4 regions of the Streptomyces luteireticuli genome follow, and region 2 is predicted to be linked to each of the others. Evidence: riboswitches for the same ligand, from Rfam matches in the RefSeq annotation. Region 2 holds a riboswitch; each other region holds the start of a gene.

The links. A riboswitch is a leader RNA that binds a small molecule or an ion and turns the genes downstream of it on or off. The one in region 2 is predicted to bind cyclic di-AMP.
Region 1: another riboswitch for cyclic di-AMP. It lies ahead of AB8735_RS27845 (M23 family metallopeptidase); the one in region 2 lies ahead of AB8735_RS06345 (C40 family peptidase).
Region 3: another riboswitch for cyclic di-AMP. It lies ahead of AB8735_RS16365 (transglycosylase family protein); the one in region 2 lies ahead of AB8735_RS06345 (C40 family peptidase).
Region 4: another riboswitch for cyclic di-AMP. It lies ahead of AB8735_RS32485 (C40 family peptidase); the one in region 2 lies ahead of AB8735_RS06345 (C40 family peptidase).

What each region holds. Positions count from the first base shown of each region.
Region 1 covers NZ_CP167927.1:6,179,402-6,186,356, forward strand. The annotation lists gene AB8735_RS27830 (DNA topoisomerase (ATP-hydrolyzing) subunit A) at 1-1,602, opposite strand, end outside; gene AB8735_RS27835 (pitrilysin family protein) at 1,848-3,206, shown strand; gene AB8735_RS27840 (pitrilysin family protein) at 3,251-4,618, shown strand; cyclic di-AMP (ydaO/yuaA leader) riboswitch at 4,851-5,007, shown strand; gene AB8735_RS27845 (M23 family metallopeptidase) at 5,021-5,830, shown strand; gene AB8735_RS27850 (GntR family transcriptional regulator) at 6,042-6,770, shown strand; gene AB8735_RS27855 (HPr family phosphocarrier protein) at 6,925-6,955, opposite strand, start outside.
Region 2 covers NZ_CP167927.1:1,582,908-1,589,862, reverse strand. The annotation lists gene AB8735_RS06365 (sugar phosphate nucleotidyltransferase) at 1-640, shown strand, start outside; gene AB8735_RS06360 (NAD-dependent epimerase/dehydratase family protein) at 650-1,528, shown strand; gene AB8735_RS06355 (spherulation-specific family 4 protein) at 1,525-2,169, shown strand; gene AB8735_RS06350 (endo alpha-1,4 polygalactosaminidase) at 2,151-3,014, shown strand; cyclic di-AMP (ydaO/yuaA leader) riboswitch at 3,206-3,357, shown strand; gene AB8735_RS06345 (C40 family peptidase) at 3,363-3,842, shown strand; gene AB8735_RS06340 (hypothetical protein) at 4,012-4,641, shown strand; partial or broken gene AB8735_RS06335 (terpene synthase family protein) at 4,705-5,088, shown strand; gene AB8735_RS06330 (terpene synthase family protein) at 5,073-5,603, shown strand; gene AB8735_RS06325 (iron-siderophore ABC transporter substrate-binding protein) at 5,803-6,876, shown strand; gene AB8735_RS06320 (iron ABC transporter permease) at 6,873-6,955, shown strand, end outside.
Region 3 covers NZ_CP167927.1:3,716,585-3,723,539, reverse strand. The annotation lists gene AB8735_RS16385 (nucleoside triphosphate pyrophosphohydrolase) at 1-203, shown strand, start outside; gene AB8735_RS16380 (DUF6479 family protein) at 285-713, shown strand; gene AB8735_RS16375 (cytochrome P450) at 768-2,006, shown strand; gene AB8735_RS16370 (transglycosylase family protein) at 2,122-3,207, shown strand; cyclic di-AMP (ydaO/yuaA leader) riboswitch at 3,468-3,647, shown strand; gene AB8735_RS16365 (transglycosylase family protein) at 3,652-4,383, shown strand; gene eno (phosphopyruvate hydratase) at 4,661-5,941, shown strand; gene AB8735_RS16355 (septum formation initiator family protein) at 6,064-6,531, shown strand; gene AB8735_RS16350 (DUF501 domain-containing protein) at 6,577-6,955, shown strand, end outside.
Region 4 covers NZ_CP167927.1:7,221,330-7,228,284, reverse strand. The annotation lists gene AB8735_RS32500 (helix-turn-helix domain-containing protein) at 40-966, opposite strand; gene AB8735_RS32495 (ATP-dependent Clp protease proteolytic subunit) at 1,187-1,810, shown strand; gene AB8735_RS32490 (hypothetical protein) at 1,817-2,122, shown strand; cyclic di-AMP (ydaO/yuaA leader) riboswitch at 2,407-2,604, shown strand; gene AB8735_RS32485 (C40 family peptidase) at 2,610-3,083, shown strand; gene AB8735_RS32480 (ATP-binding protein) at 3,173-3,601, opposite strand; gene AB8735_RS32475 (helix-turn-helix domain-containing protein) at 3,876-4,769, shown strand; gene AB8735_RS32470 (DUF397 domain-containing protein) at 4,786-5,037, shown strand; gene AB8735_RS32465 (8-amino-7-oxononanoate synthase) at 5,066-6,319, opposite strand; gene bioB (biotin synthase BioB) at 6,541-6,955, shown strand, end outside.

The DNA of each region.
Region 1 (6,955 bases), 4.6 Mb from region 2:
GCCGGTGGCCGTGCGGGCCAGCAGGCCGGTGGAGGAGAGCAGCACCCGGCAGGGGTCGTCGGCGACCTGGAGGGGGCCGGCCGAGGCGGGGGAGCCCGCCGACTCCAGCAGGACCGTGCGCCGGTCGGTGCCGAACTTCTTGGCCACGTCGGCCAGTTCGGCGGAGACGAGCTTGCGCAGCTCGGCGTCGGACTCCAGGATCCGGGTCAGTTCCTCGATCTCCGCGGTGAGCTTGTCGCGCTCCGACTCCAGCTCGATCCGGTCGAACTTCGTCAGCCGGCGCAGCGGGGTGTCGAGGATGTACTGGGTCTGCACGTCGGAGAGCGAGAACCGCGTCACGAGTGACGCCTTGGCCTCCGACGCGTTGTCGCTCGATCGAATGATCCTGATGACCTCGTCGATGTCAACGAGGGCCGTCAGAAGTCCCTCGACCAGGTGGAGCCGGTCGCGCCGCTTGCCGCGACGGAACTCGCTCCGCCGGCGCACCACCTCGAAGCGGTGGTCGACGTAGACCTCCAGCAGCTCCTTGAGGCCGAGCGTCAGTGGCTGGCCGTCCACCAGCGCGACGTTGTTGATGCCGAAGGACTCCTCCATCGGCGTCAGCTTGTAGAGCTGCTCCAGCACGGCCTCGGGGTTGAAGCCGTTCTTGATCTCGATGACCAGCCGCAGGCCGTGGGAGCGGTCGGTGAGGTCCTTCACATCGGCGATGCCCTGGAGCTTCTTCGAGCCGACCAGGTCCTTGATCTTGGAGATGACCTTCTCCGGGCCCACCGCGAACGGCAGCTCGGTGACCACCAGGCCCTTCCGGCGCGCGGTCACGTTCTCCACCGCGACGGTGGCGCGGATCTTGAAGGTGCCGCGGCCCGTCTCGTACGCGTCCCGGATGCCGCCGAGGCCCACGATCCGGCCGCCCGTGGGCAGGTCGGGGCCGGGGACGTACCTCATCAGGGTGTCGAGGTCGGCGTTCGGATGCCGGATCAGGTGCCGGGCGGCGGCGACGACCTCGCCCAGATTGTGCGGCGGCATGTTGGTCGCCATGCCGACCGCGATGCCCGTCGCGCCGTTGACCAGCAGGTTCGGATAGGCGGCCGGGAGGGCGACCGGCTCCTGCTCGCTGCCGTCGTAGTTGGGCGCGAAGTCGACCGTGTCCTCCTCGATGGAGGCGGTCATCAGCGCCGTCGTGGAGGCCATCCGGGCCTCGGTGTACCGCATGGCGGCCGGCGGGTCGTCGTTGCCGAGCGAGCCGAAGTTGCCGTGGCCGTCGACCAGCGGCACCCGCATCGAGAACGGCTGCGCCATGCGCACCAGGGCGTCGTAGATGGAGGCGTCGCCGTGCGGGTGGAGCTTGCCCATCACCTCGCCGACGACCCGGGCGCACTTCACATAGCCGCGCTCGGGCCGCAGGCCCATCTCGTTCATCTGGAAGAGGATGCGCCGCTGCACCGGCTTGAGGCCGTCGCGGGCGTCGGGCAGGGCCCGGGAGTAGATGACGGAGTAGGCGTATTCGAGGAAGGAGCCCTGCATCTCGTCGACGACGTCGATGTCGAGGATGCGCTCCTCGAACTCTTCCGGCGGCGGGGTCTTCGTGCTGCGGCGGGCCATCGCGGCTGCGGCTCCTTCGATCGGTTGCCGGGGGCGGGTACGACGCCGACCATTGTGGACCGCCCCACCGACAACCCCGACCGCGACCCGTCCACAAGAGGGCACCCGGCCGGGAACTTCGCGGGATGTCAGTGCGCTTGCATACAGTGACAGCACAGTTCATCCGCGAGCCGTCGCGGGCGCCGCACGGTTGCGGCGGCGCGCGACGAGGCGAGAAGCAAGCGATCGAAGGGACGTACATGCCCATGGGTCACACGGCCGCGCAGCGGGCCGGTACCGGCGGCCTGACAGCGACCGAGCACCGCCTGGCCAATGGCCTGAGGGTCGTGCTCTCCGAGGACCATCTGACCCCGGTCGCGGCCGTCTGCCTCTGGTACGACGTCGGCTCGCGGCACGAGGTCGAGGGCCGCACCGGCCTCGCCCACCTCTTCGAGCACCTGATGTTCCAGGGCTCGGCGCAGGTCACGGGGAACGGCCACTTCGAGCTGGTGCAGGGCGCCGGCGGTTCGCTCAACGGCACCACCAGCTTCGAGCGGACCAACTACTTCGAGACCATGCCCGCCCACCAGGTGGAGCTGGCGCTGTGGCTGGAAGCCGACCGGATGGGCTCGCTGCTCACCGCGCTCGACGACGAGTCCATGGAGAACCAGCGCGACGTCGTCAAGAACGAGCGCCGCCAGCGCTACGACAACGTGCCCTACGGCACCGCGTTCGAGCGGCTGACGGCGATGGCCTACCCCGAGGGCCACCCGTACCACCACACGCCCATCGGCTCCATGGCCGACCTGGACGCCACCTCCCTGGAGGACGCGCGGGAGTTCTTCCGCACGTACTACGCGCCGGGCAACGCCGTCCTCTCCGTCGTCGGCGACATCGACACCGAGCAGACGCTCGCCTGGATCGAGAAGTACTTCGGCTCCATCCCCGCCCACGACCGCAAGCAGCCCCCGCGCGACGGCAGCCTGCCGGACGTCATCGGCCGGCAGCTGCGCCAGGTCGTGCGCGAAGAGGTGCCCTCCCGGGCCCTGATGGCCGCCTACCGCCTGCCGCACGACGGCACCCGCGAGGCGGACGCCGCGGACCTGGCGCTGACCGTGCTCGGCGGCGGCGAGTCCTCCCGCCTGCACAACCGCCTGGTCCGGCACGACCGCAGCGCCGTCGCCGCCGGCTTCGGCCTGCTGCGCCTGGCGGGCGCCCCCTCGCTCGGCTGGCTGGACGTCAAGGCGTCGGCCGGTGCCGAGGTCTCCGCCATCGAGGCGGCGGTCGACGAGGAGCTGGCCCGCTTCGCCCTGGAGGGGCCCACCGCGCAGGAGATGGAGCGGGCCCAGGCCCAGCTGGAGCGCGAGTGGCTGGACCGGCTGGCCACGGTCAGCGGCCGTGCCGACGAACTGTGCCGCTTCGCCGTGCTCTTCGGCGACCCGCAGCTCGCCCTCACCGCCGTGCAGCGCGTCCTGGACATCACCCCGGAGGAGGTGCGGGCCGTCGCCAAGTCCCGCCTCCACCCGGACAACCGCGCGGTGCTGGTGTACGAACCGACCGGCCCGCAGGCGGACGCCGACGCACAGGCCGACGACAACGCACAGGAACAGGAGACGGCCCAGTGACCGACGCCGCAGTCGTGGGCGCCACCGACACCGCGGAGCCCGCCATGCACTTCCACCCGCAGCCCCGGCCCGGCACGGCCACGCCCTGGGACTTCCCGGCCCCCGGCCGCGAGGTGCTGCCCAACGGCCTGACGGTGCTGCGCTGCCACCGCCCCGGCCAGCAGGTCGTCGCCGTCGAGGTCAGCCTGGCCGCGCCGCTGGAGGCCGAGCCCGCCGGGCTCGACGGAGTGGCCACGATCATGGCCCGGGCGTTCTCCGAGGGCACCGACAAGCTCAGCGCCGAGGACTTCACCGCCGAGCTGGAGCGCTGCGGCGCCACCCTGGACGCGCACGCCGACCACCCGGGCGTCCGGCTGTCGCTGGAGGTTCCGGCCTCCCGGCTGCCCAAGGCCCTCGGCCTGCTCGCGGACGCCCTGCGCGCCCCCGCCTTCCCCGACAACGAGATCGAGCGCCTCGTCCTCAACCGCCTCGACGAGATCCCCCACGAGCTGGCCAACCCGGCCCGCCGGGCCGCCATGGCCCTGTCGGACGCGCTCTTCCCGGCCGACTCGCGGATGTCGCGGCCGCGCCAGGGCACCCAGGAGACGGTCGAGCGCATCGACGCCGCGTCCGTCCGCGCCTTCTACGAGGCCCACGTCCGCCCGGCCACCGCCACCGCCGTCGTCGTGGGCGACCTCACCGGGGTCGACCTCGACCAGGCCCTCGCCGACACCCTCGGCGCCTGGACGGGCTCCCCGGCCGAGCCCCGGCCCGTGCCGCCCGTCTCCGCCGACGACACCGGCCGCGTGATCATCGTGGACCGGCCGGGCGCCGTCCAGACGCAGCTCCTCATCGGCCGCACCGGCGCGGACCGGCACGAGCGCGTCTGGCCCGCCCAGGTGCTCGGCACCTACTGCCTGGGCGGCACCCTGACCTCCCGGCTCGACAAGGTGCTGCGCGAGGAGAAGGGCTACACCTACGGCGTCCGCGCCTTCGCCCAGGTCCTGCGCTCCACCCCGGACGGCAGGGGCACCGCGATGCTGGCCATCAGCGGCTCGGTGGACACCCCCAACACCGGCCCGGCGCTGGCGGATCTGTGGACCGTGCTGCGCACCCTCGCCGCCGAGGGCCTGACCGACACCGAGCGCGACGTCGCCGTGCAGAACCTCGTGGGCGTCGCCCCGCTGAAGTACGAGACGGCGGCGGCCGTCGCGGGCACCCTCGCCGACCAGGTCGAGCAGCACCTGGCCGACGACTTCCAGGCCCGGCTCTACGAACGCCTCGCGGAGACCGGCACGGTGGAGGCCACGGCGGCCGTCGTCGCCGCCTTCCCGGCCGACCGTCTGGTGACGGTCCTCGTCGGGGACGCTGCCGAGATCGCCGAGCCCGTCAAGGCGCTCGGGATCGGCGAAGTGACGGTCATCTCCGCCTGAGCGGGCCGATTTCGGCCCGACGGCGGCTCAGGGGCGGGCCAACGCCCCAGGCCATGGAGGCGCGTGGGTCCTGAGGGACCCACGCGCCTCCGATATGCCCGAATTGACAAGGTGGTTGCACGAGGGCTGTGTGGCGTGCGTCACGAAAACGCGGTTCCGTTTGCCGTTCGAATCTGACGCCGATTAGCTTCGGGACGGCAGTCCGTCAGATCGGAGCCGCAACCGCGGCCCCGGGCAGCCATCGCCGAGTCCCCGTACGGCGCGAGCCAGGGGAGCCGGGGAACCACCTGTTCCCTGGGGTGAATCGGATCCCTCTCCGGAGGGGGCCGTAGGAGACCTTCCTGCTCCGAACCCGTCAGCTAACCCGGTAGGCGACAGGGAAGGAAAGGAACAGCCGCAGCCATGGCGTTCACCCGTGCCACCGGGAAGCACCGTCGTCCGAGCCGCGCCGCCCGTGTCGGCGCCAACGTCGCCGGTATAGCCACCCTCACCGCCGCGGGCGTCGTCGCCGGCGTCGCCGCTCCGGCCTTCGCCGCCTCCCCCGCGGACGATGCCCAGCGCCACGAGGACACCGGCCTCACCCAGGCCGTCGTGCTCTCCGACCACGTCGCCGACAGCGTCGGCGAGCAGGCTCAGATGCAGCAGGGCTCCGCCGACCAGGCCGCCGCCCGCCACCAGGCCGAGGCCGAGGCCACGCAGCAGGCCGCCCTGGTCAAGAAGCGCGCGGACGAGGCGAAGCGCAAGGCCGAGGCCGAGCGTGCCGAGCAGGAGCGGGCCGCCCGCGAGGCGGAGCGCAAGCGCCTCAACGCGTTCGTGCTGCCGATCGCCGGCTCGTTCGTCTCCACCACCTACAAGGCCACCAGCGGCCTGTGGTCCTCCGGCAGCCACACCGGTGTGGACTTCCACGCCGCCGAGGGCACCACCGTGCAGGCCGTCGGCGCCGGCACCGTCGTCGAGGCCGGCTGGGGCGGCGCGTACGGCAACAACATCGTCATCCAGCACAACGACGGCACCTACACCCAGTACGGCCACCTGTCGTCCATATCCGTCGCCGTCGGCCAGGTCGTCACCCCCGGCCAGCAGATCGGCCTCTCCGGCTCCACCGGCAACGTCACCGGCCCGCACCTGCACTTCGAGGCCCGCACCGCGCCCACCTACGGTTCGGACATCGACCCGGTCGCGTACCTGCGCGCCCACGGCGTCGACCTGTAGGACACACCTGGACTTCCCGAAGGCCCCGGCTCCGGCCGGGGCCTTTCGGCATGGCCAAAACATTTCCCTGCCCTGCGGGCGGCTATCGGAATTCGCACGTGATTGCAATAGAGTCGATCGTCCCCGGGCATCCCTGAGCAGACGTCAACCGGATGCCGTCCGGCCGGTCCGGCGGGGCGATGCGGAGGGGTTCGTCGATGCGGGGACGTTCGTGAACGGCGACGGCGACGAGGCGGGGGACGCCCGCCGCGTCTCCGCCCAGGCCGTGTGCGCGGCCATCCGCGACGACATCGTCTCCGGCGCCTTCCCGCCCGGCAGCCGGCTCATCGAGGAGCTCCTCGCCCGCCGCTACGGCGTCTCCCGCGTACCCGTCCGCGAGGCCCTGCGCACCCTGGCCTCCGAGGGGTTCGTCACCACCCGCCGGCACGCCGGCGCCTGCGTCGCCGAGCCGACCGAGCAGGAGGCCGCCGATCTGCTCGACGTCCGCGCCCTGTTGGAACCGCTGGGCGCCGCCCGGGCCGCCCAGCGGCGCACCGACGCCCATCTGAAGGTGCTGCGGGGGCTGGTGAGGCTGGGCCGGGAGCGCGTCCGGTCCGGACGGACGGGCGAACTGTGCCCGCTGGGCGACTGGTTCGACGAGACGCTCGCCCAGGCGTCCGGCAGTCCGAGTCTCGCCGCCCTGCTCACCCAGGTCCGGCGGAAGATCTCCTGGGTGTACGAGGCCGAGCCGCCCGCCCGTCCGGCGGAGACCTGGGAGACGCACGCGGCGCTGGTGGACGCCGTCCTGCGGCGGGACGCCGAGCGGGCGCGGTCCATCGCGGCCGTACGGGCCCAGCGGCAGCCGGGGGAGTTCCGGCTGTGGCGCCCGGTCCCGCCGGCCGGGGTGCCGCGGGCGGCGGACGGGAAACGCGCCGTAAACACGGCGAGCGCCCGCATTTAACAACGCCGGGCTATTCCAGTACACGGAAGGAGTTCCGGCCGGGAATCGTGGCGGTTTCCGGGCGGGCTCCCGCCCGCCCGTGCGCCGGGCGGCGCACACGACGGGGCCGCGGCGGCCGGTGCGGGCCACCGCGGCCCCGCCGCGCGCCGGAGGATCAGACGGTCTCCGGGAGCTCCTCGAGGCCC
Region 2 (6,955 bases):
CGTGCCCATCGGCGACCAGCACGCCATCCTGGAGATCGTGATGCGCCAGCTGGCCGGCGCCGGATTCACCAGCTGCACCCTGGCCATCGGCCACCTCGGCCACATCATCCGCGCCTACGTCGGCGACGGCTCCCAGTGGGGCCTCGAGGTCGACTACACCACCGAGGAGAGCCCGCTCGGCACCATGGGCCCGCTGCTCACCATGGCCGACCGGCTGCCGGAGACCTTCCTGGTGATGAACGGGGACGTGCTCACCGACCTCGACTTCGCCGACGTCCTGCGCTCCCACCGCGGCTCCGGCGCCCCGCTGACCATCGCCACCTACCCCCGTCAGGTCAGCATCGACTTCGGGGTCCTGACCACCGAGGCCGGCCGCGTCACCGGCTTCACCGAGAAGCCCAGCATGGACTACCGCGTCTCCATGGGCGTCTACGGCGTCACCCGCGACGCGCTCGCCCGCTACACCCCCGGGCTCCCGCTCGGCTTCGACGAGCTCGTCCTCGACCTGCTCGCCGCCGGAACCCCGCCCAACGCCTATGAGTTCGGCGGATACTGGCTCGACATAGGACGCCCCGACGACTACGACCGCGCCAACGCGGAGTTCTCCCACCGCCGCGACCTGCTGATCAAGGGAGCGTGACCGGCCCGCATGCGCATCCTCCTCCTGGGCGCCACCGGCTTCCTGGGCCGGCACGCCGCCGGGCAGCTGCGCGCCCTCCCCGGCGCGCGGGTGCTCGACGGCGGCCGGACGCCCGGCAGCGCCGTCCCCTGCGACCTGGCCACCGCCGACCCGGAGCGGCTGGCCGGGGCGCTGCGCACGGCGGCCCCGGACGCCGTCGTCAACTGCGCGGGCGCCACCGCCGGCAGTCCCGCCGTCCTCGCCGCCGTCAACGCCCGCGGCCCGGCGGTGCTCTGCGAGGCGCTGCGCGCGGCGGTGCCCGGCGCCCGGCTGGTGCACCTCGGCTCGGCCGCGGAGTACGGGCCGGCGGCCGCGCCGCACTCCCTTGCCGAGACCGACCCGGCCGCGCCGCTCGGCCTCTACGGGGCCACCAAGCTGGCCGGGACGCTGGCGGTCACCGGCTCCGGCCTCGACGCGCTCGTCCTGCGGGTGTTCAACCCGCTGGGCCCCGGGGCGCCGGACGGCTCCCTCGCCGGGCGGCTGGTGCGGGGCATCGCGGACGCCGGGCCCGAGGGCACCGTGCGCACCGGTGACCTCTCCGCGCACCGCGACTTCGTCGACGCGCGGGACGTGGCACGGGCGGTCGTCCTCGCCGTCACCGCGCCCGAGCCGGTCACCGGGGTCCTCAACATCAGCAGCGGCACGGCCCGTACGGCCCGCGAGGTCGCCGAGGGGCTGGCGGGAGCCGCCGGGTTCCACGGCCGGATCGCCGAGGACGGCGCCGGGTCGCCGCGCTCGGCCGCGCTGCCCTGGCAGCAGGCCGACATCACGGCCGCGGGGCGGGTGCTGGGCTGGAAGCCGTCCTACGCCTTCGGCACCACGCTCGCCGATCTGTGGGCCGCGCGGTGACGGAGCCGTCGCTGCTCGTCCCCCTGTACGTGCACCCCGGCGCCGAACCGGGCCCATGGGAACGGCTCGTACGGGCCGCGCCCGCCCTGCGGGGCGTGGTGCTCAACGCGGCGGACGGGCCGGGGCAGTTCCCCGACCCGTCCTTCCGGGCCGCCGCGGTGCGGCTGCGCGCGGCGGGCGTGCCCGTGCTGGGGTACGTCGACACCGCCTACGGCCGCCGCCCCCTGCGCGCGGCCGTCGCCGACCTGCGCCGGCACCGGCGCTGGTACGAGGTCGACGGCGTCTTCTGCGACCGGGTCGCCGTGGAGGCGGCGCTGCTGCCGCACTACCGCCGACTCGCCCTGTTTTCCCGCGCGTTGGGCGCGCGGACCGTCGTGCTCAACCCCGGCACCCACCCGGATCCCGGGTACGCCGAGGTCGCCGACCTGCTCGTCACCTTCGAGGGGCCCTGGGAGGCGTACCGCACCGCGCGGGTGCCCGGCTGGACGGCCGACCATCTCCCCTCGCGCTTCTGTCACTTGGTCTACGGTGTGCCCCAGGAGTGGGCCGGACTGGTGGCCCGCACGGCCGGAAGACGCGGTGCCGCGGTGCACTGCGCCGTTCCGGGGAACGGAGAGAATCCATGGCAGACCGCACCGTGAGATGGCTTCGGGGCGGAGTCCTGGCGACGGCCGCGCTGCTGGTCGCGACGGGCTGTTCGGTGACGACATCCCCTTCCGACGACGCGTCCGACGACGCCTCGAACGCGCCGAGTTCGCCGCCCTCCGCGCATCCGCGCCCCGGCACGCGCTGGCAGCCCAAGCCCGGCACCCGCTGGCAGTGGCAGCTCGACGGCGCCGTGGACACCTCCGTCGACGTTCCCGTCTACGACATCGACGGCTTCGAGAACGACGCGGCGACCGTGGCGAAGCTGCACGCGAAGAAGCGCAAGGTGATCTGCTACATCAACGTCGGGGCGTACGAGGACTGGCGTCCGGACCAGGGGAAGTTCCCGGCGTCCGTGCTGGGCGCGAAGAACGAGGGGTGGAAGGGGGAGAAGTGGCTCGACATCCGGCGCCTGGACGTCCTGCGGCCCATCATGGCGGAACGTTTCGACATGTGCCGGAAGAAGGGGTTCGACGCGGTCGAGCCCGATCTGACCGAAGGGTTCCGCAACAAGACGGGCTTTCCGCTCACCGCCGCCCACCAGTTGGCGTTCAACCGGATGATCGCCTCCCTCGCCCATGAGCGGGGCATGGCCGTCGGCCTCAAGAACGACCTGGAGCAGATACCCGAGCTGGTCCGGGACTTCGACTTCGCCGTCAACGAACAGTGCGCGCAGTACGGCGAGTGCGAGCGGCTCAAGCCCTTCGTGGACAAGGGGAAGGCCGTCTTCCATGTCGAGTACGAGATGGCGCCCGGGGAGTTCTGCGGCGAGGCGAAGGAACTCGGGCTGTCCTCCATGCAGAAGAAGCTGGGGCTGAACTCCTGGCGCAGGGCCTGCTGACGTGGCGTCCCGAAACGGGACGTAACGTGACGGAAGTTCACCGCACGGTGCGTGAAGAACCTCACAGAACACCGTTTCGGCACCGGTTTTCGGTGGCGGATGGTGCAGGATCATGCACCGAACAACCAAGACCCCGTCACAGAGGCGGGCGACCCGGGCGGACGCCGAGTCCTGCCGCCGCTCCGGGTGCGGACCTGATTTCGCGGATCGGCAGGAGCGGGAGACCCAGGCAGGACGAACCACGAAGGCGGTGGTTCTAGGGGTGAAGCCACTTGGTGGCCGGGCAACTTTGTCAGCCCGAACCCGACAGGTCATCTTTCGCAGGCGGATGACGAAGGGCTTATCGGCATGTCTGCGCTGCCTCGAATACCCGCGCTCATCTCCCGGGCCGGTACCGCATCGGCCCTCACCGCCGCGACCGTCGCGGCCTCCGTCCTCCTCCCCGGCCTGGCCGGCGAGGCCCAGGCGGCCACGTCGCCCGGCGCCAAGGCCGTCAAGGTCGCGGCCTCGAAGAAGGGCTCCTGGTACCAGTGGGGCGGCACCGGCCCCAACCGTTTCGACTGCTCGGGCCTGACGCAGTACTCCTTCAAGAAGGGCGCCGGCAAGAAGCTGCCGCGCGTCGCGGCCGACCAGTACAACGCGACCCGTCACATCTCGCGCGGCTCGCGCACCACGGGTGATCTGGTCTTCTTCCACTCCGGCAGCAACGTCTACCACGTGGGTATCTACGCGGGTGGCGGCAAGATCTGGCATGCGCCGGGCACCGGGAAGAAGGTCCGTCTGGAGAAGATCTGGACGAACAGTGTGTGGTACGGGCGCGTGCGCTGACGCGCGCGAAGAGCACATGGGTCCCCCAATGGGGGCCTGGGCGGGCCGGGGCGGATGACCGCCCAGGCCCGCCCGCGCATGCTTCCCCCGGACAGCGGTACCGGGGTGGCCGGCGGGGGTGCTCGCAAGAAGCATGAGGGGAGGCAAGCACCCCGAAAGGTGCCTCTCCATGCGCCGCAGAACCATAGTCGGGATATCCGCCGTGTTCGTGGCCGCGCTCGCCACGAGTGCGTACGCCGTCGACTCGCTGCCCCTCCCCGTGGGGTCCGGAAGTGCCCAGTGCTCCGTCTCCTGGCAGGCGCCGGGCATCACGTTCACACCGCAGACGCCGGTGCAGGGCGCCACCGGGCCGAGTGTCGCGTACACCGATGTCACGGGAACGCTCAATCTCGACGCGACCCCGACCGACGTCATCGACGACCCGGCCAAGCTGGCCTCCGCCGTCACCCTCACCCTCGACGCGACCGGTGGATTCACCTTCTCCGACGCCCAGGGCAGGAAGGTCGAGGCATCGGCCCCCCAGGGCCCCCTGCCGACCGGGACGACCACCTACCTGGTCAAGAGCCCTGCCAGCCCGGACGGTGTCCGCATCCCCGTCTACTCGTACGGCCTGCCGTCCACCTTCTCGCCGTCCATCACGTCGCTCCTGCCGGTTCCCGCGCTCACCGTCACCATGGCCGGTCTCCGGGCGGACTTCACCCCGGAGCTCATCTCCACCCTCAACTCCACCTTCGGCGCGGGCACGGCGAAGAGCGGTGACTCGCTGGGGGTCTGCGCCGGCATGTTCTCCACCGGCTAGCCGGGGGCGCAGCCGTGGACCTGCTCGTGCCGCCCTTCGCCACACCCGGCACCGCGCGGCTCCATCCCTCGACGCGGGCCACCGGCCTGGTGGCCGACGGTCCCGAGGGCGAGCGCTTCGACGCGGCCCTGCTGGACCGGCCGGCCGCCTGGACGTACCCGAACGCCACCCCGGACGGACTGCTGCCGGCCACCGACTGGATGCTGGTTCTTCGCCTTCGACGACATCCTCGACGACACGGCGGAAGGGCGCTACCAGGACTTCGCCGTGTTCGTCGCGGACACCCTCAACTCCGTTCACGGACAGGCCGCTTGCCCGGCTCCGCACCCGTGCGTGGAGCCGTACCGGAAGGCGCTGGAGGAGCTGTGGCGACGCACCACGGCGGGCATGCCGCCCGCCTGGACCCGGCGCCTCGCCGGTGACCTGGCCGCATACGCCAACTCCTACCGGACCCAGGCCCTGGTGAACGCCGGAAGGCTCCGCTCGCGGAGGAGCACTACCGCCGGCACCGGCTTCTCTCCAGCGCGGTCCATGTCTCCCTCGGCATCGGCGAGGCCGCGTCGGGACACCCGGTGCCGGAGACGCTCTGCGTCCACCCTTCCGTCCAGGCGGCGCGCGAGAGCGCCAACAACGTCGTCGCCTGGGCCAATGACCTCTACTCGGCGCCCAAGGAACTGGAGCGGGGAGATCTGTGCAACTACGTGTCCGTGCCGCGGTACGAGCGACGTTGCTCGGCCCAGGAGGCTGCCGCGTATGTCGCCGCCCTCATCACGGAGCAGACCGCGCGGTTCCACGAGGCCGAGGCGCAGATCCGGGGACGGCTCCTCCCGCGCGTGGGCCCCGGGGAACGGCGGGCCCTGGAGGCGATGCCGGACACGGTCGTCTCATGGATGAACGGCAACCCGGTCCGGTCGTCGGAGACGGCGCGTTACCGTACCCGAACCGTTCTGGAAGCAGCGTGAACGCCCCGTGCGCCGTGCTCCCGATGCCGGTTGGGTCGGCGCTTCGCGCCCGGGGGTGTCACCCATGCCGTCGAGGATCTCTTCCATGTAGCCGGGTGAGGGCGACGTCGTCCCCCCACCCCCGTGCATACACTCACAAACAGAACAACTAAGGTAAGGCTTACCTTTGTGAGTGATCGGAGCGGTTGTTGTGCGTACTGTGGGTGCGTTGGGCTTGAAGGCCGTCCTGGCCGTGTCCGTCGTCGGCGGTCTGCTCGCCGGATGTTCGTCCGGCCCGGCGGAAGGCGAGGCCGCGTCGAAGAACGAGAAGAACAAGCAGGGCTCCCGCAACCTCGTGGCGGGCGCGTCCGCGGGACCGTCCACCGCGCCGGACAAGCTGGCCGACGGGCTGGGCTCGGACACCGCGAAGGACGGACAGTTCCCGCGTACGGTCACCCACTACAAGGGCAGGACGAAGCTCGCCGCCGCGCCCGCGCGGATCGCCGTACTGAGCACCGGGCAGCTCGACGACCTGCTGTCCCTGGGGCTCGTCCCCACGGTCTCCACCAGGGCCAAGGACGCCGGGCTCGTGCCCGACTACCTGCGCGACGCATTCCCGCGGTACAAGGACCGGCTCGCCGGGATGACCGACGTCGGGACCCGGACCGCGCCCGACCTGGAGTCCCTGGCCGCCGCCAAGCCGGACCTGATCCTCGCCAACGACTCGCTGGGCGAGCTGTATCCGAAGTTGTCGAAGATCGCGCCCACCGTCGTCACCAAGGGCCAGGGCATCAACTGGAAGCGGGACCTGCTGCTCGTCGGCGCCGCCGTCGGTAAGGGGAAGCAGGCGCAGCAGCTTCTCGACGACGTCACCGGCGACGCCAGGGCGCGCGGCAAGAGGCTCAAGGAGGCCAAGGGCGCCGGCATGACGGTGTCCATGGTGCGCTTCACCCCCGACCGCACGCGGATGTTCGGAGTGTCGTCGTTCACCGGCTCCATCGCCGCCGACATGGGAATCGCGCGGCCCAAGTCCCAGCAGTTCACGGCGATTTCGCAGGACATCGGGGCGGAGAGCGTTGACGGTGCGGACGGGGACTGGATCTTCTACTCGGTGCAGGGCAAGGAGGCGAGGACCGACGCCGGGAAGGTGCTCGCCGGGCCGCTGTGGCAGTCGATGAAGGCGGTCAAGTCCGGGCACGCGGTGCGCGTCGACGACGACCCGTGGTACCTCAACGCCGGTCCGGCCGCCGCGCGTCTGGTCGTCGGCGAGCTCGCCGGGAACCTCGGCAAGTGACCCGCCGGACCGGCTGGTTCGCCGCCGCCCTCGCCCTCACCACGGCGGCCGCCGCCCTCAGCCTCGCCGTCGGCACCCG
Region 3 (6,955 bases), 2.1 Mb from region 2:
CCGGGGGCCTCGACGTGGCCGTCCCCGCGGGGGAGGGCGTCGGCTACGCGCTGCTGGCCATGGCGGTCCGCGCCGAGGCGGAGGGCGTCGAGCCGGAGACCGCCCTGCGCGCCGCGGCCCGTACCTACCGGGACGCGATCCTTGCGGCGGAGCAGGCCGGGCGGGCCGGGCGGGCGGAGCGGGCGGGCGGCGCCGGGGCGTAGCCGGCGCGGTCCGGGAGCGCGTGGACACCCGTTCGGCTCAGCGGCGGTCTGGTCGGGGTCCCCTTCGGGTACCCGCATTCCATGCGCGACCACATGACTTACGCCCTGCCCGCCTGGGCCGGCGGCATCGCCCCCTTCATCGTGGGCCTGTGCGTCGGGGCCCTGCTGATCCTGGCCTTCGTGTTCGGACAGCGGTGGCGGGACAAGGAGCCGCCGCCGCCGAGCCAGCCGCAGCGGCGGCAGGGGGCGTGGCAGACCCGGCAGGAGCACGACCGGGGCCCCACCTCGCCCGACCACGGGCCGGGCCACGACGACGACGAGGACGTCGTCGGCTATGTCACCGAGCACCGCGAGGCGGACCGGCTGCGGACGGAGGGCCCCGGGGAGCGGGTGCTCCCGCACGAGATCCGGAACCCCGGGAGCCATCCGGAGGAGCTCTCCGAGGAGCGCAAGAAGTGGAACCCCGGGGGGAGCGGCTCGTTCGGCAGCGGCGGGGGCGGGCATCACTGAGCGCTCGGAGGGGCCCGGTAGCGTCGGGGCGTGCACGACAACAGCCCCTCCTCCATGCCGCCCCTCTTCACCTGGGAATTCGCGAGCGATCCCTATCCCGCCTACGCCTGGCTGCGCGAGCACGCCCCCGTGCACCGCACCACGCTGCCCAGCGGTGTCGAGGCATGGCTGGTCACCCGGTACGCCGATGCCCGGCAGGCGCTCGCCGACCAGCGGCTGTCGAAGAACCCCGTGCACCACTCCGAGTCCGCCCACGGCAAGGGCAAGGTAGGCATTCCGGGCGAGCGGAGCGCCAACCTGATGACGCATCTGCTCAACATCGACCCGCCGGACCACACCCGCCTGCGCCGCCTGGTCTCCAAGGCGTTCACCCCCCGCCGGGTCGCGGAGTTCGCGCCGCGGGTCCAGGAGCTGACCGACCGGCTCATCGACGGCTTCGCGGGCCGGGGCGAGGCGGACCTCATCCACGAGTTCGCCTTCCCGCTGCCCATCTACGCCATCTGCGACCTGCTCGGGGTCCCGCCGGAGGACCAGGACGACTTCCGGGACTGGGCGGGGATGATGATCCGGCACGGCGGCGGGCCGCGCGGCGGGGTGGCCCGCTCGGTGAAGCGGATGCGGACGTACCTGGCGGAGCTGATCCACCGCAAGCGCGAGGATCTCGGGGACGACCTCATCTCCGGGCTGATCAGGGCCAGCGACCACGGCGAGCACCTCACCGAGAACGAGGCGGCCGCGATGGCCTTCATCCTCCTCTTCGCCGGGTTCGAGACGACCGTCAACCTCATCGGCAACGGCACGTACGCCCTGCTGCGCAACCCCGGGCAGCGCGCGCGGCTCCAGGACGCCCTGGCCGAGGGGGACGAGGAACTGCTCGCCACCGGGGTGGAGGAACTGCTGCGCTACGACGGCCCGGTGGAGCTGGCGACCTGGCGGTTCGCCACGCGGGACCTGACGATCGGCGGGCAGCGCATCGCCGAGGGGGACCCCGTGCTCGTCGTTCTGGCGGCCGCCGACCGCGACCCGGAGCGGTTCGCCGACCCCGACACGCTCGACCTGGCCCGCAGTGACAATCAGCACCTCGGATACGGGCACGGCATCCATTACTGCCTCGGTGCGCCGCTGGCGCGGCTGGAGGGCCGGGCGGCACTCGCGACGCTGCTGCGCCGCCTTCCCGACCTGCGGCTTTCCGTGGATCCCGAGGAACTGCGGTGGCGTGGCGGGCTCATCATGCGGGGCCTGCGCACCCTGCCCGTCTCCTTCTCCCCGGAGCCCGGGCACACGGGCACATGACTATAGGTCAACTCTCTTTGACCGTCACCCGACCGCACTCGCGCCTGCTTGTGACCGCTGGGGGCCGTCGCTATGTTCGACGGTCATATTCAGCCGCCACATGAGAGGTGACCGCATGCTCTCCGGGAAAGGTCGACATCGACGCCCCCGTCAGATTCCCGCCGCCGTGCTCGCGGCGGGCGTGACGGGCGCGGGAATCGCCATGCCGCTGCTCGGGGCCACCACCGCCGACGCGGCGGACGCCCCCACCTGGGACCGCGTCGCCCAGTGCGAGAGCGGCGGGCTGTGGAGCGCCGACACCGGCAACGGGTATCTGGGCGGGCTCCAGATGACGCAGGACATGTGGGAGGAGAGCGGCGGCCGGGAGTTCGCGCCGCGGCCCGACCAGGCCAGCCGTGCCCAGCAGATCGCCGTCGCCGAGCGGATCCTCAAGCAGCAGGGCCCGTACGCCTGGCCCGCCTGTGCCGTGAAGTCGGACCTGGCCAAGGAGGGCCCGGCGCCGGACGTGGACCCGGGGCGGGCCGACGCCTCCACCCCGGCGCCGGAGCACAGGCCGCCGTCCGGGGCGCGGGAGCACGACCGGTCGCCGGGGAAGTCCGGGACCGTGGGCACTCCGTCGGACACCCCGTCGGACACCCCGTCCGGAAGCGGAAGTTCCGGCGAGGACGCCAAGGGCAAGCACCGCAAGCCGGCCGAGGGCACCCGGGACACCGAGGACGCCGCGGAGGGCACGACGGACGCGAAGGCGCCCGGGAAGGGCTCCGGCAGGTCCACGGCCCCGGAGGCGCCGAAGTCCGGCCCCGCGCCCTCCCGCTCCGCCGACCGGCCCGACGGACCGTCCCGCGCGCCGCACTCGCCGGCGCCCGGCAGCACGTCCGGCGCGAGCGGCGACCAGGGCGCGGACCGTGGTGCGGAAGCGGACACGGCCACCGGCGCGGACGCCGGAGCGGGTACCGGCAAGCACCGCGCGCAGCAGCCGCGTTCGGGCGCGGAGCGCTCCTCGCGCGGTGGTGCGGAAGCACATGGACAAGGGTCGCGTGCCGAGGACTACACCGTGCGCCCCGGTGACAACCTGTCAGCCATCGCGCAGGAGCACTCCGTGCCCGGCGGTTGGCACCGGATCTACCACGACAACAAAAAGGTCGTCGGTTCCGATCCGGATCTCATTCACCCAGGCCAGCAGCTCGAACTGAAGAAGTAGGAGGGCAGTTCGGGTCGAATGTCCGTTCCGAGCGAAAGTGAGACATGGGTCTCGTTGACAGCGTCTCGGATACGGCCCGTCAGGAGCCGGGGAAGCGGCTCTCACCTGCGGAAACACCGAGTTTCTCAGGGGGTTGGATCCAGCCGGTGGCCGAAAAGGGGGGTTTGAACCCGTAGGCCGCCTGTGCTTAACGTCGTCACCGCTCGCCACCGCGAGCACCACGGTCGTCACGCCGAATCCTGCCGGCGGCCGGGGGAGTCGTCGCGCAAGCGCCGTAGGCAGGAGCGGGGGAACCAAGGTAAGTCGCCGCGACGGTCCGCCGGTCAGTGACCGGGGTGCCGCAGCGGCTAGGGGTGAAGCCTGGTGCGCGCAAGCCACCGGGCCGGGCAACTCACGTCCGAACCCGACAGCTCACCTCGTAGGCGCCGGTGAGGAAACCGAGTCATGTCCAAGGGCAAGCACCGTCGTCCGAACAAGGCCGTCCGCATCGCCACGCTCGCGGGTGTCACCGGCGCCGCAGTCGCCGCCCCGCTGATGGCCGCGACCTCCGCCCACGCCGCCTCCGTCGACACCTGGGAGCGCGTCGCCCAGTGCGAGTCCAGCGGCAACTGGTCGATCAACACCGGCAACGGCTACTACGGCGGCCTGCAGTTCTCGCAGTCCTCCTGGGCCGCCGCGGGCGGTACCGCCTACGCCCCGCGCGCCGACCTCGCCACCAAGGGCCAGCAGATCGCCGTCGCCGAGAAGCTCCTCGCCATGCAGGGCCCCGGTGCCTGGGGCTGCGCCAGCGCCGGTCCGCTGTCCTCCGGCGGCGCCAAGGCCGACGTGGACACCTCCGGTTCGTCCACCAAGACCCAGAAGTCGACCGGCGAGCGCAGCGTCTCCACCAAGACGCACGCCGACCGCAGCGAGCGCCAGTCCGCGCCGAAGCACGCCGCTCCGCAGCAGAGCGACGAGGAGGCCCCGGCCGCCAAGCCGGCCGCCCCCCGCCACGCCGCCCCGAAGACGGTCAAGATGGGCGACGGCGAGTACCAGGTCAAGGAGGGCGACACCCTCGCCAAGATCGCCGAGGCCAAGAAGGTCAAGGGCGGCTGGGAGAAGCTCTACGACCGCAACAAGGACATCGTCGAGAGCGCCGACCTCATCTTCCCCGGCCAGAAGCTGCACCTCAGCTGACGCAGCCTTCCCTGGCGAACCGCCCCGCTCCGATGCGCCCGCTCCCCCCGAGCCGCATCGGAGCGGGGCTCCGCCGTTCCCGCGGGAGAATCACCGGGCGGTTCCCCCAGTGGTTCCCCGAGCCGTTCACCGCTGGGCGAACATCCAGCCCATTCATCCCGTGATCTCGGCGTTTGTGCCATTTTTCCGGCCGGGCGGCGGTCCGAGGGCGGGCGGACCCTCCGGGGCCCGTTAGGCTCGTGCTGCAGAACTTCAGACACACACGAAGGAGACCCTCGTGCCGTCCATCGACGTCGTCGTAGCTCGCGAGATCCTCGACTCGCGAGGCAACCCCACGGTCGAGGTCGAGGTCGGCCTCGACGACGGCTCCACCGGCCGTGCCGCCGTGCCGTCCGGCGCCTCCACCGGCGCCTTCGAGGCCATCGAGCTCCGTGACGGGGACAAGAACCGTTACCTGGGCAAGGGCGTCGAGAAGGCCGTGCTGGCCGTCATCGAGCAGATCGGCCCGGAGCTCGTCGGCTACGACGCCACCGAGCAGCGCCTGATCGACCAGGCGATGTTCGACCTGGACGCCACCGACAACAAGGGCTCGCTGGGCGCCAACGCCATCCTGGGCGTCTCCCTGGCCGTCGCGCACGCCGCCTCCGAGGCGTCCGACCTGCCGCTCTTCCGCTACCTCGGCGGCCCGAACGCGCACCTGCTGCCCGTTCCGATGATGAACATCCTCAACGGCGGCTCGCACGCCGACTCCAACGTGGACATCCAGGAGTTCATGATCGCGCCGATCGGCGCCGAGTCGTTCTCCGAGGCGCTGCGCTGGGGCACCGAGGTCTACCACACCCTCAAGGCCGTGCTGAAGGCCAAGGGCCTGTCCACCGGTCTGGGCGACGAGGGCGGCTTCGCCCCGAACCTCGGCTCCAACCGCGAGGCCCTCGACCTCATCCTCGAGGCCATCAAGCAGGCCGGCTACACCCCCGGCCAGGACATCGCGCTGGCGCTGGACGTCGCCGCCTCCGAGTTCTACAAGGACGGCGTCTACACCTTCGAGGGCCAGGACCGCACCGCGGCCGAGATGACCGACTACTACGCCGAGCTCGTCGCCGCGTACCCGCTGGTCTCCATCGAGGACCCGCTGTTCGAGGACGACTGGGACGGCTGGAAGACCATCACCGAGCGCCTCGGCGACCAGGTCCAGCTCGTCGGCGACGACCTGTTCGTCACCAACCCCGAGCGCCTCGGCCGCGGCATCGAGGAGGGCGCCGCCAACGCCCTGCTGGTCAAGGTCAACCAGATCGGCTCGCTGACCGAGACCCTCGACGCCGTCGAGCTGGCCCAGCGCAACGGCTTCAAGTGCATGATGTCCCACCGCTCCGGCGAGACCGAGGACGTCACCATCGCCGACCTGGCCGTCGCCACCAACTGCGGCCAGATCAAGACCGGCGCCCCGGCCCGCTCCGAGCGCGTGGCCAAGTACAACCAGCTGCTGCGCATCGAGGAGATCCTCGACGACGCCGCGGTGTACGCGGGCCGTTCCGCCTTCCCGCGCTTCAAGGGCTGATCCCCTCCAGGGCCGACGCCCGGGGCTGACAAAGCCTCAAGCCTCACCACGTCCCCGGCCACGGTCCCGTACCGTGGCCGGGGACGGTTTGGCTTCGGTGCAGTGACCAGCGGGGAGGCGACGTGGCGGCGGAACGGTTTTCCACCGCGACCAGGCTCAAGGCGATCGGCACGGCGCTCGTCCAGGGGCCGGACGCCCGGGGCCGGCGCACGCGGCCGCCCCGCCGGAGCCGGCTCACCGGCCGTGCGGCGCTGCTGGCGCTGGTCGTCTGCTCCCTGGTCGTCGCCCTGGCCTACCCCATGCGGCAGTGGGTCACCCAGCGCTCCGACATCGACGACCAGCGGCACCGCTCCGAGCGCGCCCGCGAGCAGGTGAAGCTGCTGCGCGAGGAGAAGGCGCGGCTGGAGGACCCGGCGTACGTGGAGCAGCAGGCGCGCGAGCACCTGCACTACGTACGGCCCGGGGAGACCGGCTTCACCGTCGTCGACGGCAGCGGACGCGCCAAGCCCCGCCGGGACCAGGGCGCCGGCGACCGGCCCTGGTACAGCAACCTCTGGGACGGGGTGGACACTTCGGACGGCCACCGCTGACCCCGGCCCACCCTCCCTTCCGATCCTCCGAGCACGAGCGAGCACATGGACACGCCTCCTCCCCAGACCGAGCCCACCGAGCCCACCGAGGCGGACATCGCCGCCTTCAAGGAGCAGCTGGGCCGCCCGCCGCGCGGCCTGCGCGCCATCGCCCACCGCTGCCCCTGCGGCAACCCCGACGTGGTGGAGACCGCGCCGCGGCTGGAGGACGGCACGCCCTTCCCGACGCTCTACTACCTGACGTGCCCGCGCGCGGCCTCGGCCATCGGCACGCTGGAGGCCGAGGGCGTCATGAAGGAGATGAGCGCCCGGCTGGAGAGCGACCCGGAGCTGGCGGCCGCCTACCGCGCGGCGCACGAGGACTACATCTGCCGGCGCGACGCGATCGAGGTGCTGGAGGGCTTCCCGAGCGCCGGCGGCATGC
Region 4 (6,955 bases), 5.6 Mb from region 2:
GAAATCCCTCGTCCAAGGGGGGCTGCCGGGGCGGCGGCGTCAGAGCGGCACCAGATCCGAATGCCGGCGACGGCGGCCCGGAGCCGAGCTGAGGGCCGAGTACACCCGCGGATTGCCGATGTAGACGCTGGACCAGTCGTCGGTGAGGGTGTGGAAACCGGCCGGGGTGCAGCCGGTCAGCAGGCGGAAGTCGCGGTTGAGGTGGGACTGGTCGGCGTAACCGCACATCGCGGCGGCGTCGGCCCAGGAGGGCGGACGGGCGCCGCGCATGAGGGACATGACGCGCTGCAGCCGGGCGATGCGGGCCACGGTCTTGGGCGGCAGCCCGACCTCGTGGTGGAAGCGGGCGGTCAAGTGCTGCCGGGACCAGCCCACTTCGTCCGCCACCACGCCGATCGGCACGGCCGCCGGGCCGGTCAGCCGTCTCCAGACCCAGTCGACCTGGGGCGGCAGCTCCGGCCCCGCGCCGATGCGGGCCAGCAGGAAATCATCGGTGATCCGGAACCGGGTGGGCCAGTCCGGGGCCTCGGCGAGCCGTTCGGTGAGCCGTCGGCCGTCCGGGCCCAGGAGATCGGTGAAGTGCACTCTCCTGCGGGCCAGTTCCCACAGGGGGAAACCGAACAGCGCACGGGCCCCCAGGGGCGTGAGGAGCGCCACCAGGCCGTACTCCCGTCCGGACTGCCGGATGGCGAAGGGGCGGTCGCTCAGCCCGGACACCGGAGAGAGCACGAGGCTCCGCGGCGGCCCCGGGGCGTCGGTGACAAGGCTCCGGACCGGTGTCTCGAAGTCGATGAGGAGCATCACCGCCGCCAGCGCCGTCACCTGCCGCACCTGCGGCCGGGGCAGCGAGAAGTCCGCCCCCGTGTATCCCAGGACATGGCCGGCCAGCAGGGGGTGCGGGTCGCGGAAGGCGAGTTCGGCCGAGTGGGCCTCCTTGATGACGGTCACCGTCGTCGGGTCGTCCATGCAGTCGCTCCCTTCGGCGGCCCATCACGCCGAATCCCCTTGATACAGACCCTACTTTCTCCCACGCTCCTGCCGGAGTCCTCGCCCGCCACCGTCGTGCGGAAGCCCTCACGAACCCTTCGCGGAGCGGTCCCCCCTCACAGACAAACGTACGTACTGTACATTTTTTACAGACGGCCCGCCTCACGGACGGGCCCGTACCCATGCGAGGAGCACACCCATGACCCTCCGCCCCACCGCCCGCCACGTCCTCCCCGAGTTCACCGAGCGCACCGCCTACGGCCACCGCACCCTCGACCCCTACTCCAAACTCCTGGAGGGGCGGATCGTCATGCTGGGGACGGCGGTCGACGACACCGCGGCCACCGATGTGATCGCGCAGTTGATGCAGTTGGAGCACGCGGCGCCCGGGCAGGACATCGCGCTCTACCTCAACTCCCCCGGCGGCTCCTTCGCCGCGCTGTGCGCCGTGCACGACACGATGCGCTACATCGACTGCGACGTCGAGACGGTCTGTCTGGGCCGGGCCGGGCCCGCGGCCGCACTGCTGCTGGCGGCCGGGACACCGGGGAAGCGGTCGGTGCTGCCGCACGCGCGGGTGGTCGTCGGGCCGCCCGGGCTGCCCGGGCCCGTCCAGGGACAGCCCTCCGATCTGGCCCTGCACGCCGAGGAGTTGCTGCGGCAGCGGGACCTCCAGACGGAGCTGCTGGCCCGGTACACGGGGCGGAGCGCCGAGCGGGTACGGGAGGAGACCGGGCGGGACGTCGTCCTCGACGCGGCCGGGGCCGTGGCCTACGGGCTCGCCGACCGGATCGTCGGCCACCGCGCCGGGAACGGGGGGTGACCTGCGATGCTGCCCGAACTCCCGCCGCTGCCCGCCCTGACCCGCGCCGAGGGCGAGCTGGTGGACCGCTATCTCGAGGTACTGGATCTCCTCGGCCGGATCAATCCCGCCCGCGGGCGCGACACGTACGGAGGGCTACGAGCCGCGCAGGCTCTGGTGGTCGCGGCCACCGGTCTGCGGGACGCCCTGACCGTCATGTTCGAGCGAGGTGAACGCGAGGTGTACACGGGGACAATGGCGCGTGCGATGCGTGTTCTGGACGGGGAGCGGCGCACCACGCGGCTGATGTTGCCGCCGTCGTCCGCGAGTTGAGGAACGGAAACGCTTTTCATCTGGATTCCGTCAGACGGCGGACGCGATCGTGGACACCGCGCAGTGATCACTCTGCGCGGAACGCGCACACGGCGCGCGAGTGATCGCTAACCGGCGCAGGTGACGGACTCACCCCGGGCCGCCGATGACGGTCAAATCGCCGCGCGTCCACCTGAATTGCCCACAGGTGACGAGGCTCACATAACGAGAGTTCCCCTCGGCTTCGGCGCCGCGGCTGCGCCAAGATCCTCGGGACGACAAGACCCCGCCACACGGCGGGGCGGTCCGGGCGGACGCCGAACCCTGCCGCCGCCGGGACGACGGGTCGACACAGGGAGTGATCGGCAGGGATGGAGGACCCGAGCACGGCGGGACGGCTCTCCGGAGCCGGCCCTTGGGGTGAAGCCGCCCTTGGCGGCCGGGCATTCTTCGCCTGCCCGAACCCGACAGGCAATCCTTCACAGGCGGCTGACGAAGGGTATGCGACATGGGCGCGCACAAACGTCCCGCAAGGCTGTCCAAAGCCAAGGCCGCATCGGCCCTGACCCTCGCCGCAGTCGGCGTCACGGTGCTGACGCCGGCCGGAACCTCCAAGGCGGAAGCGGCGTCCGTCTCGGTCAGGGCCCTGCAGATCGCCGTATCCAAGCAGGGCTCGCCTTATCAATGGGGCGCGACGGGCCCGTACAGCTTCGACTGCTCGGGCCTGACCCTCTACTCCTTCAAGCGGGCCGGCAAGCAGCTGCCCCGCACGGCCGCTGCCCAGTACAACCGCACCCGCCATATTCCGCGTTCGGCGCGTGAGCGCGGCGACCTGGTGTTCTTCCACTCCGGACGGGGCGTCTACCACGTCGGGATATACGCGGGGAACGGCAAGATCCTGCACGCCCCCAAGACCGGTTCCGTGGTCCGCTTCGAGCGGATCTGGACGAACAACGTCTGGTACGGCCGGGTGGGCGACTGACGGCGTTCCCCCGGGGGAGGGAGCGTCTGCCGGGCGGTGCGGGATCCCGCGCCGCCCGGCACCGGTGCGCGGGGGCCGGCGCAAGGGCCTCAGCACACGGGGACGGTCCACGGCAGGCGGATCCACACCGTCTTGCCGCCGTCCTCGGCCGGAGTGAACCAGAGCCGGCCGCCCCGCTCGGCGGCGAGCCAGCGGACGATCACCAACCCCCGCCCGTTGTCCTGCTGGACGGCCGCCGGAAGCCGCCGGGGGTAACGGGGGTGGCTGTCGGTGACCCCGATGCTCAGCTCCTCGTCCCGCTCCAGATACATATCCACGGTGAAGACGGGCGACTGGCCACGGGTGTGCAGCACGGCGTTGGTGGCGAGTTCGGAGACGATCAGCCGTACCGCCTCCGCCTCCTCGGTGCCGTCCGGCAGCCCCCACTCCGCGAGCACGGACGCGACGTAGCGGCGGGCCGTGGCGACCGAGGCCGGGGTGCTCGGCAGGGTGACGGATGCTTCCTGGTGGTCTGCCATGGCGCTGCCCCTTTCCCGCCGGTGCCGTTCACGGAAGGAACCCCGGGCGGCTCTGCAGGACAGGGTGCCACTGATAACGACCGGGATGGGAGCGATGGACCGGGATATGCATATATCTGTCGCTCGAAGCGGTGAACTCTGCGACGGGAGACCGCATGCGGTCGGCGTCATGGTCTATTGACTCTCGTGGGCAGGCACGAGTGGCTCTCATGGGCCGGCCGGCTCTCATGCGCCGGCACAGAGGCGTGGGCACGCGCGAGGGGAGGGACGGCCGATGCGGTACGGACCCGCGGTGCGCCGCCGCAAACTCGGCGCCGAGCTGCGCCGCCAGCGCGAACTCACCGGAATGACCAGCCGGCAGGCCGCCGACGTGGTCGGCTGGCACCAGTCGAAGGTGAGCCGGATCGAGACGGGCAGCAGCGGCGCCAAACCCTCCGACGTCGCCCGGCTGCTGGACGCCTATCGGGTCGCCGATCCCGAACTGCGCGCGCTGCTCGGGGCGTTGTGCGGGGCGGACACCACGGGTCCGGGGGACGGGCGGACGGGGGCCCGGCGCGGCTGGTGGTACGCCTACCGCGATCTGCTGCCCTCCGCCTATCTGGACTTCATCAGCCTGGAGTCGGAGGCCTCGCGCTCGCGCACCCTGGAGACCACCGTGGTGCCGGGCCTGTTGCAGACCCCGGAGTACGCGCGCGCGGTGACCCGGGCCGCGCTCGCCGACCCGCCCGACCACCAGGTCGACGAGCTGGTCCGGGTGCGCATGGCCCGGCAGGCGGTGCTCCACCGCGAGCAGCCCGGAAAGCCGCTGGAGTTGTGCGCGGTCCTGGACGAGGCGGTGCTCCGCCATGAAGTGGGCAGTCCCGAGGTGATGGCGGGACAGCTGGGACATCTGCTGGCAACGGCCGCCCTGCCGAACGTACGGCTGCACGTCCTCCCCTTCTCCCGGGGCAACCACATCGGTATCACCGGGCCTTTCGTCATCTTCTCCTTTCCGCGCATCGCCGATCTGGACGTGGTCGTGCTCGACCACTTGACGAGTAGCCTCTACTTGGAACGGAAAGAAGACCTCCGGGCGTACGCCTCCGCGTTCGCCATACTCCGGGCGCACGCCCTCCCGCACGAGAAGTCCTTGGACTACATCGCAGGGATCCATCACGGTACGCAGTGACGCTCAGGGAGGCGCCATGTCCGCACCGCCGCGGTCCGTACCCTTTCGTCCGGCTCTTCCGGTCCTTCCGGCGCTGTGTGTCGCCCGATGGAGGCGCAGCAGTCACAGCACGGGGATGAACAACTGCGTCGAGGCGGCCTCCCTCGGCGCGGGCCTGCTGGCGGTGCGCGACTCCAAGTGGGCGGCGGGACCGGCCCTGTTGCTGCCGTCCACGGCCTGGTGCCCGTTCGTCGCCCTGGTGCGGCGGGGCGGCCCGGGCCTCCGGTGAAGGGGGGGCATCACCCGGGCGTTCGGCATCACCCGTGCGCTCGACGGGCGTTGAGGAACCCCTCCGCCGCGGCCGTGCCCACCACCGTGCCGGCCGCCCGTTCCACCTGTGCGTCCGTGAGGTCCGCGCGGGCGGTCAGCCGCAGCCGGGAGACGCCGTCCGGCACCGACGGCGGCCGGAAGCAGCCCACTTCGATCCCCGCCGCCCGGCAGTCGGCCTGCCAGCGCACCGCCGCCCGCGGCGAGGGGGCCCGTACCGAGACGACGGCCGCGTCGGGGCGTACGGCCGTGAGGCCCGCGCCGGTCAGCCGGGCGTGCAGGTCGCCGGCCACGGCGCGGACCCTGGCCGCGCGCCCGGGTTCACGGCGCAGCACCTCCAGGGCCGCGAGGGCGGCGGCGGCCGCGGCGGGGGCGAGGCCGGTGTCGAAGATGAACGTACGGGCGCTGCTGACCAGATGGGCGATGACCCGGGCGGGGCCGAGGACCACTCCGCCCTGGGCGCCGAGGGACTTGGAGAGGGTGACGGTGGACACGACGTCGGGGGCGCCGGCGAGTCCGGCGGCGTGCACGGCGCCGCGTCCGCCGTCGCCCAGCACGCCGAGCCCGTGGGCGTCGTCCACCAGCAGCCCGGCGCCGTGGCGGCGGCACTGCCGGGCGAGGGCGGCGAGCGGGGCGGCGTCGCCGTCCACCGAGAAGACCGAGTCGGTCACCACGAGGCCCCGCCCCGGGTGGGCGGCCAGCGCCTTGCCGGCCGCCTCGGGGTCGGCGTGCGGGACGACGGCCCGGCCGGCGCGCGCGAGACGGCAGCCGTCGATCAGTGAGGCATGGTTGCCCTCGTCGGAGACCAGCAGGCCACGAGCACCGGAGAGTTCGGGGGGCGGGGCGAGGGCGGTGACGGCGGCGAGGTTGGCGGCATACCCGGAGGAGAAGACGAGGGCGGCCTCGAAACCGCAGAACTCGGCCAGGGCCTCCTCCAGCCGGGTGTGCAGCGCGGTGCTCCCGGAGACCAGGCGCGAGCCGGTGGACCCGGCGCCCCAGCGGTGCGCGGCGTCGGCGGCGGCGCGGGTGACCTCCGGGTGGCGGGAGAGCCCCAGATAGTCGTTGCCCGCCAGGTCGAGCACGGCCGGCTCCCCGGCGCCGGGCTCGGGGCGGGGACGCAGCGTCCGGACGAGCCCGGCCTCGCGGCGCAGCCGGTGCTGTTCGTCGAGCCAGTCGAAGGTGGTCGAACGGGTCGCACCGGTCCGGGTGGCCGGGCTGGATGGGGAAACCGCGTTGTGGGGCATCGGCCGTTCCGGTTCCTGTCAGGGGTCCTTGGCAGGACGATCTGTGGGGTTCACATAAATCCGTGCACGGGTCCCTCCGGTACGGGCACGGACAGCCTGCCCCCCAAACTAGCGGCGAAGGGCCCCTGAACTGCATGTCGTGATCCACCCACGTCATCGGGCCGGTGTTGTGAGATCTCGACCTTGGCCCAGGGTGACCGGGTAGGCGAGGATCATGGGCCATGGACCTGTTGAACACATTGGTGGCCAAGGGGCTGAGGCGCGAGCTGCCCACCCGCGACGAGGCGCTGGCCGTCCTGTCGACCTCCGACGACGACCTGCTCGATGTGGTGGCCGCGGCCGGGAAGGTGCGCCGCCAGTGGTTCGGGCGGCGGGTCAAGCTCAACTACCTGGTCAACCTCAAGTCCGGTCTCTGCCCCGAGGACTGCTCGTACTGCTCCCAGCGGCTCGGCGCCGACACCGGGATCCTCAAGTACACCTGGCTCAAGCCGGAGGACGCCTCGAAGGCGGCCTCGGCGGGGGTGGCGGGCGGCGCCAAGCGGGTCTGCCTGGTCGCGAGCGGGCGCGGTCCGACGGACCGGGACATCGACCGGGTGGCGCGCACCATCGAGGCGATCAAGGAGGAGAACGCCGAGG